Botrimarina mediterranea: one gene and its partner. The protein of the gene in region 2 binds, or shares a complex with, the protein of the main gene of each other region. Links are inferred from orthologs where the notes say so. Each region holds a gene or a part of one and is shown on either strand. Other genes may lie near its edges.

Region 1 (8,192 bases), 610 kb from region 2 along the record:
ACAACGCCTCTTCGAGCGTCAAGTTGGTCGGCGGCAAAAAGTGAGCTGCGTCGATCCGGTAGCGCTGCGCGTCGGCGTCGTACTCGATCGGGACCCCCGCTTCGCGGAGCGACTCGATATCGCGGAACACCGTGCGTCTGCTGACGCCGCACGCCTCGGCGAGGCCGTCAGCGTCCCCCCCCTGCCCCGACTGGAGCCTCTGCAGGAGGTCGATGAGTCGTGTAATGCGCTTGACGTTCATTCTTCTCGGTCACGGCGCCGTACGCATGGACAACGCCCGACGATGTTCCTTCGGACCGGCCTTCGGCCTGGGCCGAAGCCATCTGAACGTTGCTGCGTGGCGTGGCGATCGGTTGGGGTCGGTGGTTTTCAGTCGTCGGATTGATTTCGTATCCCGTCGCCATGCCGGCGACGACCGCCTGACCGCCTGGAGCCGAGAACAACGAGCCGCCCGCCTGGGGCGCCGATGTCTCCATCACCGCCCCCATCGAGTCCATCGGCTCGGCAGGGACCGGTTCGAGAGGCTCTCCGTCTTGCGGGGACGCCATCTCGGGGGCCATCTGCTCGTACGGCACGCCGTCGATGATCACGCCGTCGCCGTACACGCCGCTCGCCGAATCGGTCTGCTGAGCGTGCGGGCCGCGGCTCATCACGTTCGGGCGTGTGTAACCATAATCAAGGTACAGGCTCGCGTCACGTTGACGGGCCCGACGCATCGCGTCGAAGTACGCCTTGCCGGGCCACGGGCCCTCGGCCAAGTAGACGCCGTTGTAGTCGAGCAGCGAGCCCTTGCGGTAATGGACGTCCGTAATCGCCAGGTTGTAATCGACCAGGCTCCGGTAGTAGGCCGTCTCCGCGTCGCTGCGACGCCGCTGGGCGTCGAGCAACAGGTCGAGCGTTACCCGGTTTGCCTTATACGAAGTTTCAACCGCTTCGACTTCGCGTTGCGCAGCGGCGCGGCGGTTGAAGTTCGTTTCCGTGAGGCTGTAATTCAGGTCGAGGTCACGAACCGCGTCGCCCAATTGGTGCGAAACCTCTAGCTCCAAGTCCTGGAGCAGGGCCCGCTCACGAGCGAGCAGCAACTGGTGGTGCCGGACGGTGGACATCTGCTGGCGGAAGCCGATTGGGAGGCTGAACCGCAGGCCCATCTCCCACTCCTGGAAATTGCCGTCGGTCAGGACGTTGAACGCTCCGACGCCCGGTGAGAACGGCGTCGCTGCGCCCTGGTCGTCGCCGAACAGATCGTCGCCACCACCGTTCCAACGGTAGGTGCCAAAGGCGTCCAAACGCGGGAGCAGGTGGTTACGGGCGGCGATCAGCTCGAGCTCACGCTGCTTGATCGACCACTTCTGCTTGCGGACCTCGACGCGGCGGGTCAGACCCTCGCTGTGGACCGCGGTCCAGTCGAACGCCACTTGGGCGGTCGTCGGCTCGTCAGCCGGGCGGATGAGGCGGCCGTCGGTGTGGCTGAGGCCCATGATGTAACGCATCCGGTTCTCGGCCGTGTAAAGCGAGGAGAGCCCCTGCTCGACTTGAGCCTTGAACTGGAAGTACTGGGCGCGGGCCTGAGCCTCGCGGTCGGCCGAGCCGCCCCGGGCGCCCTGGCGGGCCAAGGCGGCGACCGTCTTCCAAGTCTGCAGCGCGCTGTCGCGGCCGATCTTGCGGGCCTCGAGGTCGCGGTACGTGAAGTAGAGGTTCCAGTAAGCCTGCTCGACGTCCCGCATCAGGTTGCGGGCCGCGCCCTCGAAGTCAGCAAGCGACTGGTCGGTGCGGATCCGGGCGAGCATCACACCATCGAACGGGTTCACGCCATTCTGAGCGTACTGCTCGAACGCGAACGGGCCCGCGATGCGGTTGTACTGAGCGCCGGCGCCTTGCAACAACGGCTGGCTGACGAAGGTCTCGAAGTTGGTGCCCCACTGCGAGAAGGCGGGGGCGTTCTGCAGAATGAGGTTGTTGTTGGCGTCGTAGGTCGTGTTGTTGCGGAACGCGAACTGAGTACCAGCGGCGGACGTCTTACTAACGCCCACGTTGAAGTTCGCCGCGTCCTGCTGGAACGCCCGCGACTGGAACGCCGACGCGAAGCCGCCGACGTTCACCGGGCGGTCGTTCTTCTGCCACGAGATCGCCGAGTCGAGCTGCGCGTCGAAGGCCGAGAGCGCGGCCTCGGTCCCCGTGCCGTTGAACTGCGAACCGGACGCGGTTCCCGTCGCGGATTCAACGAGAGCCGGATCGTAGGTCGTCGCGACCGAGACGCTGTTGATCAAGTTGCGCGAGATGGTCTCGGGCGCTTGCTCCTGAACCACCGCGCCGAGCTGGCGCATCACCTGGCTGTTGGTGAGCGTGATCCGCGTCGCTTCTTCAAGCGACAGATCCCAGACCTCGTAGTTCTCCGAGTGTCGCACCGTGAGGGGCGCCATTGCCGACGTGACCTCGTCGAGCGAGGGCTCTTCCACGTCCGGGTACTCGATCTGAGTCGCTACGTCCACGTAGTGGCTCAGGTCGCCGTCCTCCATGAAGTAGAACGGCTGCGTCGGAGCGCAACCGGTCAGCGCCGTGATACCGGCGAGGAGGACGCAGAAGAAGTGGCGGGCTTGCCGATCCATGGCGGGCTCTTCGTGGATTGGTTCGTCACACGCCGTCGCCGACGCTGCTGGCCTTCCGAGGCCCGCAACGTCAACGCACTCAACCGACGCGTGCTTGGTCCCGTTCACTCGCTGCGAGCGATCCGGGCTTTCCCCCCAAAACACGATCTCAGGCTCAAGGCGTTTCCGCTGGCGCCGCGCCCCCAAAACGCGACCGCCCACCCCGAGCCGGAGCATTCAGCAGAACTGACATCGTCCGCACAACCGTTACGGCTTAACAAAAACGGGGATGTTCTCGCGCCGGCTCTGCTAGCGACGCCTTCGTTCTCGCGCAGAGACGCGGAGTCGCAGAGAGGTTTAAAGCGAGCCGGCCACGCAAGTGGTCGGAGGACTCACGCAAAAGGCGCAAGCCGCCAAGAAGCGAAACTGACACTAGGCCAGTCACCAAACATAGGGGATCAGGCGAGCGGTGCGTCGCTGGTACTCCGTGAACTCCTCACCGAACCACGCCGCTAGCGACTTCTCCTCAATACAGATCCGCCACCAAAGAGCTGGCGCCCCGATACCGAGTCCAATACCCAGGGCGCCCAGACTGCCGAAACCGAGCGGCATGCCCACGTAAAGCAGGAGCGTCGCCAGGTAGATCGGGTGGCGCATCCACGCAAAGAGCCCCGTCGTGACCAAGCGGTGCCCTTGAGTGGTCTGAACGTAGCCGCTGAAGTGACGTCTCATCGCATAACGAGTCGCCAGCCGCAGCCCGAAGCCAACCAGCGTCAACGCCACGCCGACCCACCGAAGCCACCTCCACTCGACTCCAAGCGTCGTCCATTGAAGCACGCCCGCGTCGAGCCACCCGAAACCGAAGCAGCCGTACAACGCGACCAGCAGCGGCGTCAGCGCCGCTAGCTGCCGGTCCGGCGCGTCGGGCTGCCGGACGCCGAGTAGCTGCACCCCTCCCTCAGCGATCGCCCAGAGAGCGAAGGACCACGCCGTAACCGCCGCCGGCGTTAGCGGGAGGATGTTCACGTGATACCTCGGTCCGTGCCGAGGCCGATGGTTACGAATGACCAATGACCGCGCCCCAATGACCAATGGCAGGAAGGGCTAGGGACATACTCGTGCGGCAGCACTGCATTGGTCATTGGGAGCTTGGTCATTGGGGCTTCATTCCTCCGCTACAACCACAGATGCAAGCGATCGCCCAGCATGTCGGGTAGCTTTTCCTTCACCATCTTCTCCGCTTGCCGCGCGTGATACCGCGTGCTCAGGTGCGCCGCGATCACCAGCTCGTTCTCGAACAGCGCGGCGCGCTCGACCCAGTCGTCCAAGTGCATGTGCCCGTGCTTGTGGATTTTTTCTTTGCGGTGCTCGGGCGAGACGAACGTCATCTCGGCAATCAGAATCTTCGCCTTGTACATGTCGGGCGAGTCGTCGAGGCCCTTGGGCGACGTGTCGCCGAGGTAGCCGACGATCGGCGTGCGGACCTCGGCGCTGACTTCGATACCGGACAGGCGGATGTCGCGGATCTGGGTCCCTTCGAGGCCCTCGTACTCTGGCTTGAGCTTCTTGCGGCGGTCCCAAACGATGTAGCCCACCGACGGCACCGTGTGGACCGTGGGCGTCACCGTGACAATCAGCTCGCGCGACAGCTGGATCTCTTCGCCGGGCGTGACGCCGATCAGCTCGCACGGCAGCCGGCCGCGGTCAAGCCGTTGCATCGCGGCTAGCAAGGATTTGACGTTCTCAAGGATCTCGGCCGGGACGTAGATGACGGGCGGGTCCATCTTCATCATCCGCCGCCGCGCCACGTACACCGGCAGCGCCGCGATGTGGTCGAGGTGTCCGTGCGAGACGAACCATGTCTCGGTCCCCATGAAGCTCCAGGGCTGCAAGCCGAGGTCGAAGCCGAGGCTCAACTCCGGCAGCCGCCAGTAGCTCTGGACCGCGGCGCGGCTGTAGCCCTCGATGGTGAGGTCGCCGTGCTTGAGCGTTTTGACGGGGGCGTTGTTGGGCAAAGCTGGGGAGTGTGGCGAGATGGGGGAGCGTGTCGTGGCGCGCCGTGGGCTGCCGCCTACGGCTGCGACCCGACGGATGGCTGACCGTCTTCGTGGGTTCTTTGCGGGGGGCGGAAGACCACGGAGAATCCGCGATTATCGCCCCAATCCCCGCCGCGAGAAACCCGCCTAAGACATCAAAGACACGTCCAGCGGCGCCGGCCCCGCTTCCAGCGTGATGGCGCCGTAGCGCTCCGGCTGATGGGCAAGGGCGTGGCGGTAGCGGATCAGCTCCAGCATCGCCAGGAAGACACCCACGAGAGTCGATTTATGGACCGGTCCCTCGGGGAAGAGGTCCTCGAACGGCACCGTCCCGTCGGCCGCCCGCAGCAAAGCGTCGATCCGCACCATGTGCTTGTGGATCGGCGTCTCGTCGTAGTAGATCGTCTCAGGGAGCTTGGCCGGCGCGAGACGGTCGCGCATCACCCGAGCAAAGGCGCTGACGAGGTCCCAGAGCTCGACCCCTTCGATCGGCTGCTCGGCGGGGTCCACCTCCGTCCGCGGCGGGGCGACCGTGCGGGTGTAGCGCCTCGACCAGTCGAGCCGCAGCGTTTCGAGCTTCGCGGCCGCGTCGCGGTACTCCTTGAACTCTAGCAGCCGCTGCACGAGGTCGCCGGGGGACTCGATCGCTTCGTCGTCGAGCGGCTGCCCCTCGGCCGCCTCCTCCGCGGAGGGAAGAACGCTCCGCGACTTGATCTCCAAGAGCAGGCTGGCGACATCGAGAAAGTCGCCTACCGCATTGGGGTCGAGCCGCTCGATCACCGCTACGTAATCGAGGTACTGCTGCGTCACCACTGCCAACGGCAACTCGGCGACCGGCAGCTCTTCCTTCTTAACGAGATAGAGCAGCAGGTCGAGCGGCCCGTGATAGGCGTCGAGATGGACCTCGAAAGCTTGCATCGCCGGCGCCGGGATGGGGCGGAAGGAACCGGCAGAGCCTAGCGGCGTTGGTGCCAAAGCCACAAGACGCCATCGCTAAAAAGGCGAGCCGGGAGCGTCACAGGATTATGCAAGGGCTAGCAGTGAGAAGTGGGCTCGGTAGTTCAATCGAGGAAGCGTTAGCGCCCTTGATCCCCCTCCACCGCCTTCGGGTGAGGCCGCTTATTCCGGTAAACGGGGGGAGGGGGTGCGCCCGGTACTCGCTTCAGCACCCTCCCCCCGTTTACCAGAGAAAGCGGCCTCCCTCTGAAGAAGCAGGGGGACACAACGCGCTAACGCTTCTTCTACTGCCCAACCTTGTACTGCTAGCCGTTGCATAATCCTGGTCAGCGACCGGAGGGCGTCGGATACACACTCAATTTCCGTGCTCCCGCTTCACTCCGGTCGCTCACACTCCCGGCTCACCTAACCACTGACCCGTGCGCAAAAAAAGAACCCGCCATCCTCGCTGAGGATGGCGGGTTCTTCGTGATGCAATCTCAGAGTTGTCGCGTCAGCTGAATTGCTGAATCGACGTTCCTGCTAAGCAGGACTCAGCCGCAGCAAGGAGCCGGAGCGGCACAGCAATGCTTGGCGGCGTGCTTGGCCTTCATGCGAGCGAAGAAGCCGCAGCGCTTGGGCTTGCAGCAGGGGTCGCACGGGTCGCAGCAGGTCGGGGCCGGCTCGCAGCAAGGAGCGGGCTCACAAGCCGGGGCGCAAGGGGCCGGCTCTTCGCAGACCGGGGCGGGCTCGCAAACGGGAGCGGGCTCGCAGCAAGGGGCGGGCTCTTCGCAGCAGACCGGAGCGGCCTCGCAGCAGGTCGGCTCACAAGCCGAGGCACAGCCGCGGTTCTTGTGGCAGCCACCGAACAGACCGGCCTCAGCCTGGACGCCAGCCGACAGGACGACGGCCATAGCAACAGCGAAAGCGAAAACGTTCTTCATCTCTGGTTTCTCCCAGCATCGGGTCTTGCCGCCTGGCGCCGGTCCCGGGGGGACACTGCAACAGCGCCGCTGACGACCGCCGTCGGCGTCACGCAATCCGATGCGTGAACCCCTCGGGCATGTAAGGGTCACCGCCGCCAACGCGGCGGGGCGCCAGACCGACTGGGGTGTCTACGGCGACATTGCCGATTACAACAACCTTGCGGTCCGGGGCGCTGAAGTTAGCAAGACCGGGGGGGCTGTAAAGGGGCCGATCCGGGAAAGTCGATAAAATCGACCCCCGGTGCGGCGGGTTGTCGCAGGAAACCGCGGAAAAACGCGGGTCTCTAACGGATTTCGCCCGTAGACGGCGCGTTCGCGGTCCGCGGGACCTCTGCCTTAGCGGGGTCCGCCCCTTCGACAAATTGGGGGCTTGACGCGGCTTGGAGGTCTTCCTCGAAGCTGACCACGGTGGCCGAGCCGTCGCCGGTGTCGCAGGCCAGACCGCAGACGCGCCAGCCGCTCTCTTCGAGCTTCAGCAGGCAACACAACTCCTGCGACGCGGAGGCGCCACGCTCGGTGACGAGGCACTGCGCAGCGGCCTCGGCTTCACTCAGCAGACGCACCTCACCGACGACGAGTTGCTCGACGTCCATCCCCATCGGTGTGAGCGCGCTGGGGTCCGCCTGACAACGCTCGGTCGCCTTCGCGGTAAGCAGTGTCATGGCGCTACCCGTGTCGCCCGCCAGGATCGCCCGCATAAAAGTCTCGGCCGATGAACCGATCGCCTTCGCGACCGCCGGGTCCAGCGGCGGCGCCTGCTGGACGACTCCGGTCGCCGGCTGGAAGGTTCCGGCGGGCTGCGCCTTCTTCGTCATCGCCGGTTGCCCGGGCTCGGACTGTGAACAGCCCGAAGCGACTACCAAACCCAACACCGACAGACTCACCAGGCAAACGCAGCGCACGGCACAGGCCTCCTAGCCACGACGTGAAATACTTCGCCGCGGGACAAGCGGCCGGCGCGGAGAGTGGCATAGCGCTAGATTACGGTCAACGCCGGTTGCAAAGGGCGGTCAGCCATCAGCCATCAGCGGTCAGCTTTCTTGAGAATCGACTCCGTCGATATCTTGCAGCTGAATGCTGATAGCTGAACGCCGATCGCAACAGCGTCAGCTCGCCGCCAGCCCCCGATCCACCGACGCCTGCTCACGGGCATAGACCGCTAGCACCGCCTCGAACGTCTGCGGTTCGATCTTCCACGCCGGATCGCTGTCGGGGTGCTGATTGCAGTGCGTCGAGATCAGCCGGAATAAGAACTTGAACAGGTGCCTCGGCGTCCGCAGTGAGCGAAGAGCCTCGCTGAGTCGCGAGTCGCTCACCGCAGGGTCGATCAAATCGCGCAGCATCGGCGGCGGGTCCTGCTCGGTGCAAGCGGCGAGTCGGGCGTTCGCCAAGTCCGACAGGGCTTCTGCCGTCCAGTCGAGCGACGGGATGACGTTCTGCTTGTCGAGCCGGGCCCGCTGGTGGAAATCTCGGTCTTCGCGGTTCAGATAATCGAGCACCTCGGCCGGAAGCAGCAGCTTGAACCCAAGGCCCGGCTGGCGGAGGAACTTGTTGTCGAGCATCGACCAGACGAAGTCGCGCATCGCCTCGACACGACCGCCTAACAGGTGCGGCTCGTCAACGCGGTCCACCAGCACCATGACGCCGCC
Region 2 (9,712 bases):
GCGTAGCGAGCGAGTGCTTAAGCTCGCTCTCTTCGAGCACCGCTAGATCGGCGACCGCGCGGTTGGCGTATTCAATCGCGGTCTTTTGCGCGAACGCAAAGCCGCCAACCGCTTCGACGAGCTTGGCGACTTCGGCGCGAGACTTGGACGACGGGTCTTTGAGCCACTCTTCGAGCGCTAGGCGTGGGCCGTTCACGAGGCTGTCACGGGTGTAGATCAGCGGCAGCGTCATCTTTTGTTTGGCGAGGTCGGCGCCGGTCGTCTTGCCGGTCGTTGCTTCGTCGCCGGTGAGGTCCAAGAGGTCGTCGGCGATTTGGAACGCCATGCCGAGGTTGCGGCCGTAGGACTCCATCGCGTCGGCGACTTCGCTCGAAGCGCCCGCGTACACCGCGCCGAGTCGGCAGCAGCACGCGCACAGCTCGGCGGTCTTGCCGTCGATGATGTCGAAGTAGTCGGCTTGCGAGAGCCCGAGGTCGCCCTCGGCGAGCGTCTGCCGCAGTTCGCCATGGCAGACGCGGTTGGTCGTGCGGCCGATGAGCTGGCACGCCGTCGCCGCGTCGCGATCGACGGTCGCCGCCAAGTAGAAGGCTTGCGAGAAGAGGAAGTCGCCCAAGAGAACGCTCTTCTCGTTCCCCCAGCGAGCATTGACCGTATCGACGTGGCGGCGGAGCTGGGCCTCGTCGAGCACGTCGTCGTGGACGAGCGTCGCGGTGTGGATCATCTCGACCACCACGCCGAGCAACTCGTGCGCACTTGTCAATTCGCCGACGGCATTTCCCACCAGCAGCACCAGCGCAGGCCGCAGCCGCTTGCCACCGAGGCGGTAGCCGTGCCGGACGACCTCGTCGACCAGCGGGTCGCTGCTGGTGAGCTCGGATTGGAGCCGGTCTTCCACACGCCGCAAAGCCGGCAGAATGGGGCCGAAAAGGTCGGCAACCACGGCGGAGGGCGGTCGCGTTGCGGCGGTATTCACTGAGGTCGTTGTCGAGGAGTCCATGGGTTCGCCGCGTTCGATCCGTTCGTTGGGACGCCGCCGGACGGACGCCTCCCTGGCAGTTGTCCAGTTTAAGGCCAGCGAGCCGCAAGGGGCAGGGCTCGGTCGGTAGCGGGCTAACCGCAGTGGGGAGCTGTCCTTAACGCCCTCCGGTCGCTGACGCTCCCGGCTCGCCTCAATTCGGCTGGCGAGCCGGGAGCGTCAGCGACCGGAGGGAAGCGGGTACAAACCTTCCACTCTGATTCGCCCCCCTCACAACGACCGAAGGCCCGGCCGCCACTTGGGCGACCGGGCCTTCGTTGTCAGTTGGGGCGACCGCCGAGGGGCTGGGATAGCCGCCTCGGCAGCGACCGCTTCTTGCGGCCGACCCCGGTTATTGATTCCGCCTCTTACGCCCAACGCGGGTTGGGCGAGGCCGGCGGTTTGCAAGCCGGGTTGTCACGACGCCTTACGAAGCTCAGACGAGCTCCTTCTTGGCGCCGATCAGCGTGCGAAGCCGTTCGGCAAGCAGGGCCGAGTCGAAAGGCTTCTTGAACGTCTCGTTGATCGTCGAACGGTCGAAGCTGATGCTCGAGCCGTCGTCCGGCAACAGGGCGATCAGGATCGTCTCGGCGAAGTCGGTGTTGCGACGCAGGTTCTGGCAGATCTGCAGCGCCTCGACATGACCGATCGAGAAGTCGCAGATGATGCAGTCCGGGTGGAAGCTCTCCGCCTGGATGCCCGCCTCGAAACCGCTGGCGGCGGTCTGCGTGCGGAACGACTTGTCGGCGGGAAGCTCCCGCTTGAGGTTCTCGATCAGCACCTGGTCCTGAGCGACGATCAAGACCTTGGCCATGGCCTCGTCTTCGAGGTCGCCAAGGGGCATGCCGTGCTCCTTGAGGAACTTGATCAGGTACTCGCGGGGGATCCGGCGGTCCTGGGAACCGGGGATCCGGTATCCCTTGAGACGTCCCGAATCAAACCATTTGCTGACGGTGCGCGGGGCGACCTTGCAGATCTTAGCGACCTGACCCGTCGTGAAGACCTTCATCGGGCTCTCCAATTCTCTGTCTGAATGTCCGCTCGTCGCGAAGGCTGCCGCTGGGTCACGGCAAGCTGCGCCTTGCGCCCCTCACGTATGTTTCTCAACGGCTGGGTCACCGCGAGACGCATGCGTGTCTGGGTCGGGGTAAAGGGGGTTTAATCGTCGCTGGGGACCGGGTCAGGTCTGACTGAACCGTTCCTTCGTTACTGCTTCACGGATCGGCTGCGAGAGTCGCGTCGGGATTGTCAATCACAAGGTTTCTCCAGCCGTTTGGAGCGTGTCGCTCCGTGCAACCGGCACAACCCTTACAATCCCGCACGACTACCGCACCCGCGCCGTCGTCAGCGAACGCCATCGTTAAGGGAACGACGCCGCTAACGAGACAGGTCTTGCGCGAGGGGAACCCACACTCCTCACCGTAGCCGCCACCACCGGCGCGGTCCTTCCTTTGGAAGGGTTTCGCCCCGTCAGCGCGCAACGACAGCAGGTCCAGCGGATGGATGCGTAAGGCAGGCTCCCCCCTGCGTGTCCCCCGGGCGCCGCCCGCAGGCCCGTTGCCTGCGTTCGGAGGGGAACAACCCATCCGATGCTTATCTTCGTTATTTCTGGGGGGGTGACTTTAGAGCCGGATTCGCAGTTCCTTAGCGCAGCCGCGCAGGCGCTTCTGTTGGTATGCCTCAAATTTCTGTGGGAGGGGTCTCCAGACCCCGATTTCGGCGTCCATCCGCAACGGCATGGTGCGCGTAATCGGCGTCTGGAGACGCCTCCCACAATTACACCTAGCGCCGTCTATGCCGCCCGGCGTAGCGGCGTGGCTTCGGCTTCCCGCCGGCGGAGATTAATGTGGCCGTCCTCGGAGACGTCCTCGAAGCGGACCGACACCTGCTTCGACACGCCCGACTCTTGCATCGTGATGCCGTAGATCGTGTCGGCGCCCGACATCGTCCGCTTGCTGTGCGTGATGACAACGAACTGCGTCGAGCCGAGGAAGTCTTTGAGGACGCCGCTGAACCGCCCGACGTTCGCCTCGTCGAGCGCGGCGTCGACTTCGTCCAAGAGGCAGAACGGGGACGGACGGCTGCGGAAGAGTGCTAGCAACAACGCGACGCACGTCATCGTCTTCTCGCCGCCCGATAGCAGCGAGAGGCTTCGTAGTTCCTTGCCGGGCGGGCAGGCGACGATCTCGACGCCCCCCTCCAGCGCGTCGTCCCCCTCGGCGGCGCCGGTGGGCTCAACCATCAACAGGTCCGCCTCGCCGCCACCGAAGAGGCGCGTGAACAGTTCGCGGAAGTGCTCGCGGACCGTCTCGTACGTTGTCTGGAACAGCTCGCGGCTGTCTGTGTTGATCCGCGCGGTAAGTCGAGCGAGCGACTGCTTCGCCTGGCTGAGGTCTTGGTACTGGCCGGAGAGCTGAGCGAAACGGTTCTCGAGCTCGTCGAGTTCCTCCAGCGACTCGAGGTTCACTGGGCCGACCGACTGAACCTCTTGGCGGAGCGCTTCGATCTCTTCACGCAGGGCCTGACGCTGGGCTTGGCCGAGGGTTTCCCCTTCCTTGGCCGCGGCTGCCGCCACGTCCACGCCGTAGTCGTCGCGGAGGCGTTGGGCGAGGGACTTCGACTCCATGTCGATCCGCTGGCGACGCAGGTCGACTTCGCCGAGACGCCTCGCTAAGGCGTCCGCTTCGGCGCGGGCTTGGGCGACCGCCGACGCCACCTCGACGCGGATGCGTTCACCGGCGCGACGAGCGGCGCGGGATTGGGCGAGCTCGTGCGCCGCGGCGGCGGCTTCAATAAAGAGCACGGCGAGCTGGCTGGTGGCGCGGAGCGCCGCCAATTCGGGCTGCTGGCGCTCGACGACGAGCGACTGGAGGTCGGCCGCGAGGCGATCGACCTTGTCGCTGAGCCCCGCGTCGGCGCCGCCGCTGCGGCGGGCCTCGACGCGTAGCGACGCCAACAACTCGTTGTGCTTGGCGGCGGCGGCCGCGAGTTCCTTCGAGCGAGCCCGCTGCGCGGCGATCTCGGCCTCGGCGGCGCGGACGGCGGCGGCCGCGTCGGTTGCCGGTTCGGCCTCGCGGTGGGCGTGTTCGGCGATGGCGTCGCGACGCCACGTCAGGCTCGCGACGCGCGCCTCGACGCGGTTCGCTTCGGCGTTCGACGCGGCGAGTTGCGTTACGAGGCGCTCGGCGCCGGCGTCGGCTTGGCGGCGCCGTTCTTCGAGCGTGGCGGCCCGCTGCGCCGCGGCGGCGAGTTGAGCGCGGAGTTCATTCGCCGACGCCTGCTGCGTGACGAGTCCGGACTCGGCGTCGGCGATGCGCTGGTCGGCGGCTTTCGCGTCGGCTTCGGCCGACTGCACGGACTGTTCCGCCGACGCGATCTGCCGCTGCAACGCGACGCCGTCCTCGCGGCGGGTCAGCACCCGCATCGCGGTGTCGTTGGGGCCGCAGACGAGCGAGTCGTCGGCCCCGAGCGTCTCGCCGTCGAGAGTTACGAAGTTGAGCCCCTTGCCCACCGAACCGGCGAGCCGCTTTGCTGTCGCGAGCGTATCGACGAACCAAGTGCGGGCAAACAGCCGTCGCACGAGCGGGGCGTAACGCGGCTCGACTTCGATGAAGTCCGCCGCTCGTCCGAGGACGCCGGGTTCGCCCTTGAGGTCGATCTGGTCGATCGCCGTTAGCGACGCCGACGCCTCGAGCGATTGGAAGCCCGCGCGAGTGGTGAGCGTCTCGGAGGTGCGGCCCTCGCCTAGCGCTTCGAGCAACGCCTCGCGCGAGTCGATGACGACGTGCTCGGCCCGGGCGCCGAGGGCCGCCTCGACCATCGCCACAAAGTCTTCTTCAACGTGGATCAGGTCGGCGACCAAACCGTAGACCTGCGGCGCCGCTTTGCCGGTCGCGGCGGCCCGATGGACCAGACCGCCCACGTCGTCGTTGAGCCGTTCGATACGCCGCTGCTCTTCGACGAGCGTCTCGAAGCGATGCCGCAATCCGACGAGCCGTTCGCGCGCCGCCGCCGCGTCGCGCTGGCGATCGATGAGCGTGCGACGGAGCTGCGCCAGCTCACGCTGCGTTTCGGCGATGGTGTTGTCGATCGCCAGCAGCGCATCGGCGCAGCTGTCTCGCTCTTCGGTCGCCATGGCGAGCGCCGAGGCGGAGTCGTCCACCAAACCACGCCCGGCCGCGAGCTGCGTCTGCAACTCGGCGAGCGTCGCCGCAATGGAGGCGCTTCGCCGCGTCAAGTTCGCCAGCCGATCGTCCGAACGACGCAGCACCGCCGCGAGGCGGTCGCGTGACTGTTGCTGTTTGGCGTGCAACTGGGCGGCTTCTTGAAGCCGGCCGGTCGCCGCGATGACACGGGCCTCGACCTCCCGCAGCGACGTGGTGTATTCCGCGGCGGTCTCTTCGGCGGCGGTGAGCGCAGCCCGCGCGGGGTTCTCCACCGCCGCGGCGAGCTCTTCTCGCCGGGCCTCGAGCCACGCGGAGCGGGTGTCGGACAGCTGTTTGTCGATCCGCGTCAACTCATTGCGAGCAATCGCCTGGGCTTTCTCGTGCTTGGCGATGCGTTTGCGCGCGTCGGCGAGCACGCGCTCGGAGCGGTCGTCCGTCGCGGCGTCGTCTTGTAGGCGCGCAAGGCGCTCTTCCTGCTCGGCGATCTCGGCCTGCGACGCTTCAATCCGCTCGGCGAGCGACTGGCGTTCGGCGTCGAGGCGACGCCGCTCGTCGGTGAGCTGGCGCCAATCGGCGGCGGCGAGTTCGGTGCGGGCTTCTTTGAGCCGCAACGACGCCTCACGGTAGCGCCGCGCTTTGCCCGCTTGTGAGCGCACACGCCGCAGCCGGCCCTCGACCTCGTCGACGATGTCGGAGAGGCGCAGCAGGTTCTGCTCGACACGCTCCAGCCGTTTGGCGGCTTCGCGTTTTTTGAGACGGAAGCGGCTGATACCCGCCGCCTCTTCCAGTAGCAGCCGCCGCTCAAGCGGCGAGGCTCGCAGCGCCGCATCGACGCGACCCTGCTCGATGATGCTGTAAGAATCGGCGCCGACGCCGGTCCCGGCGAGCAATTCGCGGAAATCCTTGAGCCGGCACAAGCGGCCGTTGACGAGGTACTCGCCCTCGCCGCTGCGATGTACGCGGCGGGTGAGGCGGATCTCTTCTTCGTCGAGGTCGAACAGCCGCCGCCCGCCCTCTTCACCGGGTCGGTTGTCGAACGCTAGCGTCACCTCGGCCGAGTTGAGCGGGCCGCGCGACTCGGAGCCGTTGAAGATGACGTCCGTCATCTCGGCGCCGCGGAGGCTGCGGGGGCTCTGCGACCCCAGCACCCACTTCACCGCATCGACGACGTTCGACTTGCCCGACCCATTCGGCCCGACGACGACCGTCACGCCAGCAGGAAACTCAAGACGCGTCTTCTCCGCGAAGCTCTTGAAGCCGACGAGTTCGAGCGACTTGAGCATGCGAGGAAAGTTGAATGTGGAAAGGGGAATGCGGAAAGGGTTTGGCAAACTTCCACTTTCCCCTTTCGCCTTTCCCCTTTCGGATCACTTCTTGTTCGAGAACAGATCCGGTAGCGGCGTGCCGACGCGGTAGTCGGCGTCCATCGACGCGCCGGCGGCGGGTTCTTCGTCGGCGTTTTCGTTGTCGGGGTCGGACTCGCCCGCGACTTCGTTGTCCGGGTCGTACTCGCGGCCCGAACGGGGGATCGCGTCGACGTCGAAGCGGCCCGGCAACGCACCGTCGCGTTTGGCTTGCTGAAGGGCTTGCACGACGTCGGGGTACTCGCCGCCAACTTCGACGATCGCGCGGATCACGTCGTCGATCGCTGTCGTAACCGTGCGGCGCCGGTCGGGCGAGTCGGCGCGGAATCGGCTGACCGTGATCTCGTTGCCCGACAGGCCGTTGACGAGAATGTCGTTGCCCGCGTCGAGCACCAGCGGGAGCTTGAACTTCTGGTCGGCGCCGAAGAGCACAATCTCCGGCCGGCCGCTGCGCGTGGCGTGCACCATCGGCGGGCCGTCGGTATTGAGGGCGTGGTAGCCAAACTGGCCGCCGAGCCGCTCGCCGCGGATCATCGGGTCACTGGGGTTCATCGCCCACAAGGCGCGGAAGGCGCCGTAGCGGGTCTCGGCGCTCTGGCTGTTGAGCAACGAGCGCAAGCCCTCGTAGGCGGTGACGTCGTCCATCGCGCTGAGCGCGGCGAGGGCGTGGGCGCGGAACGCCGGCTCCTCGCTGGCCGCGTCCACCAAAGCCTGGACACCGTCGGTCTTGTCGAGGTACGCCAGGGCCTCGGCCGAGTAGAAACGCACCTCGGCGTCTTGCGACTTGACGCCCTCTTGGAGCTTAGCGATCGCCAACTCGTCGCCGATTGCTTCGAGACGCAGCGCAGCGTTGGCGGCGGTCAGCGGGTCGAGGAGTTGCTTCTCGAGCAGGACCAGCCGTTCTTGGAGTTCAGTCGGTGTTTCGTTCACCGCGACGCTCCGCACCACCCGCACGAATCGACCGATGTTGTCTTTGTAACGCGGGTGGAGCTTCAGCTCGATGAACTCGGGGGTCTTGGCTTCGGCGACACCTATTTTCTGACCGCCTTCGTAGGATTGGAAGCGGTAGCTGATCGCCTTGGCGACCGCGATCGATTTACGGAACGATTGGTGGTTCTGCGCGAGCACCAAGCCCAGCGGACGCGACTTGATCGCGACGCCGCCCCCGAGGATGCGTCCCCGGGTCGAGGCGGCGATGTCGCGTTCGCCATCGGCCGAGGGATCGACCAGGATCGGCCCTTCGCCCTTAGCGAGGACGTGGCCAGCGTGGATCTGCTGTCCCATCACCGCCAGCTCGGTGAGGCGGGCTTCGAGCACCCGGCCGCCGCGGAGACTTGTCGTCTTGCTGCGGCTCGGCGAATGGACTTCGAGGTCGAATTGGTCGCCCTTCTGAACGCCCGGCGGCAAGAAGCCTCGCAGCAGCACGATCGCCGTGTCGGGCGAAGCGAGCACCTCGTTGGGCTTCTCGATCTGCCGCCGCGCCATCTCGTCAAGCATCGTGGCGCGCTGCGGGGTCTGCGGCGGGTCTTCGCCCGTACCATGCAGGCCCGTGACGAGCGCAACCGCCTCGACCTTCACATAGTTCAGACCGTACGGATGCGCGTAGTCGGCCACCAGCGGCGTGCCGCTCTCGGTGACCTCTTCCAGCGCCGCCTCGGGCGTGCGGTCGCGGAATAGCGATGAGGCGCAGCCGGTCGTCACCGCCAAGGTGGCGACGAACAGCCAATGAGAAGTCCGATAGCAGCGAGGCCTCATACGAGCGCTCCGTCGCGCAAGCGTCATGCGCAAACCGTCCCTGGTTCGCGCGGCGGCGAAGAGTAGGAGCTTTCTACCGGGGGGGCAAGACGGGTCGCGGGGCCGCAACGCGAATTGGAGTGTCGGCGTGCTAAGGGGAGGGGCTGAGGGAAGATTGGGGGACGCGTGCGCGTACTCTTAGCCCTTATCCCCTCAGCTCCTAACCCCTCCGCCTACGGCGGGTCGTATCCCCCCCGTCCCCAAGGATGGCATCGCGAAATCCGTCCCGCGGTCTTCCACATCCCCCGCAACGGGCCGTAGCGCCGCACCGCTAGCACCGCGTACTCGCTGCACGTCGGCTGATAGCGGCACGCGTTTGGGAGCCAGGGGCTTATCAGTCGCTGGTAGCACCGCACCGCCAGCACCAGCGCGAGCGACGTGAGGTCGCGGGCCGCGGCGAGTAGGAACATCGCGATCCGGATCACGAGCGGCCCTCGGACGGCTGCGCCTGCTTGGCGGCTTTCTTCTCGAGCCGACGCGCTAGTCCCCGCAGCGCGGCGTCGACAACCGCTAGCGTCGGCTTGTCCCGGAGTCGGGGCAGGCACACGAAGTCGAGCGCCGGCAGGTCGTGCTGCGATAGCCGGAAGGCTTCGCGGAGGCAGCGTTTCCAGCGGTTGCGTCGCACGGCGCCGCCTACCTTGCGCGATACCGCGAGGCCGAGACGCGCGTGCCCGAGCCCGTTCGGGCGGGCGTGGATGACAAGCACGCCATCGCCCGCGGAGACCTTCGCCTTGAAGACGGCGTCGAACTCGGCGCCGGTGCGCAAGCGGAGCTCTTTGGGGAACGAGTATCGCTTCGCGTCAGACAAGGGCGGCTCGCAGGAGGCAATCAAAACGTCTAGCGCGAGACCGTGTCGGCGCCGCCGTGGTCCGCGGCCTGCGTGTCGCCACTCTCTTGCCAGGGGACTCCGCGGAGCATGGCCGGCAGCGGTTCGCGCATCTCGGCCGCCGAACGGCGCAATGGCAGGGGCTTTCGCAGGTCGACACTCCCCAACCGTCGCACCCAGCGGCCGCCGAGCATGGCGCCTGCCATCAGGCCCAGGCCCAGCAGTATAAACGCCAACAGCGACATTAGCAGCACGGCCCGCGTCGGCGGGTCGAGCAGCGGCACAGCGGTCGCCTGCGCCAGAAACATCGGTTGAGCCTGCAATCCATCGATCCACATGGGCGACCTCCGCTCGGCAAGGGTCACCAGCGCAGCTCACGCCGGGGCTGCTGAGTATAGCGACTCGAGACCGATGCTAGCAGACCCCGGTCCTCCGCACTGAGCCCCTCGGGGAGGACAATCTGGACCTCGGCGTACAAATCGCCGGGGTTTTCGCCGCGGGGATCGACGCCGTGGCCCTTCACCCGCAGGCGTTTTCCACTAGAGGT

What was found.
Region 1: the proteins of smc (region 2) and Spa11_RS04615 are in contact, whole or in part, in a crystal structure (PDB 3ZGX), measured with the Bacillus subtilis proteins. The link is inferred for Botrimarina mediterranea from one-to-one orthologs.

Annotation. Positions count from the first base shown.
Region 1 is NZ_CP036349.1:1,161,692-1,169,883, reverse strand. The notes cover bases 3,655-6,386. They hold Spa11_RS04615 (segregation and condensation protein A), read right to left. Parts: upstream 5,540-6,386; coding sequence 4,769-5,539; downstream 3,655-4,768. Other genes in these bases: Spa11_RS04610 (hypothetical protein), read right to left, coding at 6,112-6,386; Spa11_RS04620 (MBL fold metallo-hydrolase), read right to left, coding at 3,761-4,600. Outside these bases: Spa11_RS04635 (helix-turn-helix transcriptional regulator), read right to left, coding at 1-241; Spa11_RS04630 (TolC family protein), read right to left, coding at 168-2,606; Spa11_RS04625 (methyltransferase family protein), read right to left, coding at 3,027-3,611; more of Spa11_RS04610, read right to left, coding at 6,387-6,501; Spa11_RS04605 (hypothetical protein), read right to left, coding at 6,828-7,445; Spa11_RS04600 (hypothetical protein), read right to left, coding at 7,650-8,192. UniProt on the Bacillus subtilis protein: Participates in chromosomal partition during cell division. May act via the formation of a condensin-like complex containing Smc and ScpB that pull DNA away from mid-cell into both cell halves.
Region 2 is NZ_CP036349.1:1,770,137-1,779,848, reverse strand. Bases 2,608-6,859 are described here. They hold smc (chromosome segregation protein SMC), read right to left. Parts: upstream 6,465-6,859; coding sequence 2,808-6,464; downstream 2,608-2,807. Other genes in these bases: Spa11_RS07045 (flagellar basal body P-ring protein FlgI), read right to left, coding at 6,549-6,859. Also shown: Spa11_RS07060 (polyprenyl synthetase family protein), read right to left, coding at 1-997; Spa11_RS07055 (helix-turn-helix domain-containing protein), read right to left, coding at 1,452-2,024; more of Spa11_RS07045, read right to left, coding at 6,860-8,300; membrane protein insertion efficiency factor YidD, read right to left, coding at 8,513-8,749; rnpA (ribonuclease P protein component), read right to left, coding at 8,761-9,147; Spa11_RS22825 (hypothetical protein), read right to left, coding at 9,177-9,503; Spa11_RS07030 (DnaJ C-terminal domain-containing protein), read right to left, coding at 9,527-9,712. UniProt on the Bacillus subtilis protein: Required for chromosome condensation and partitioning.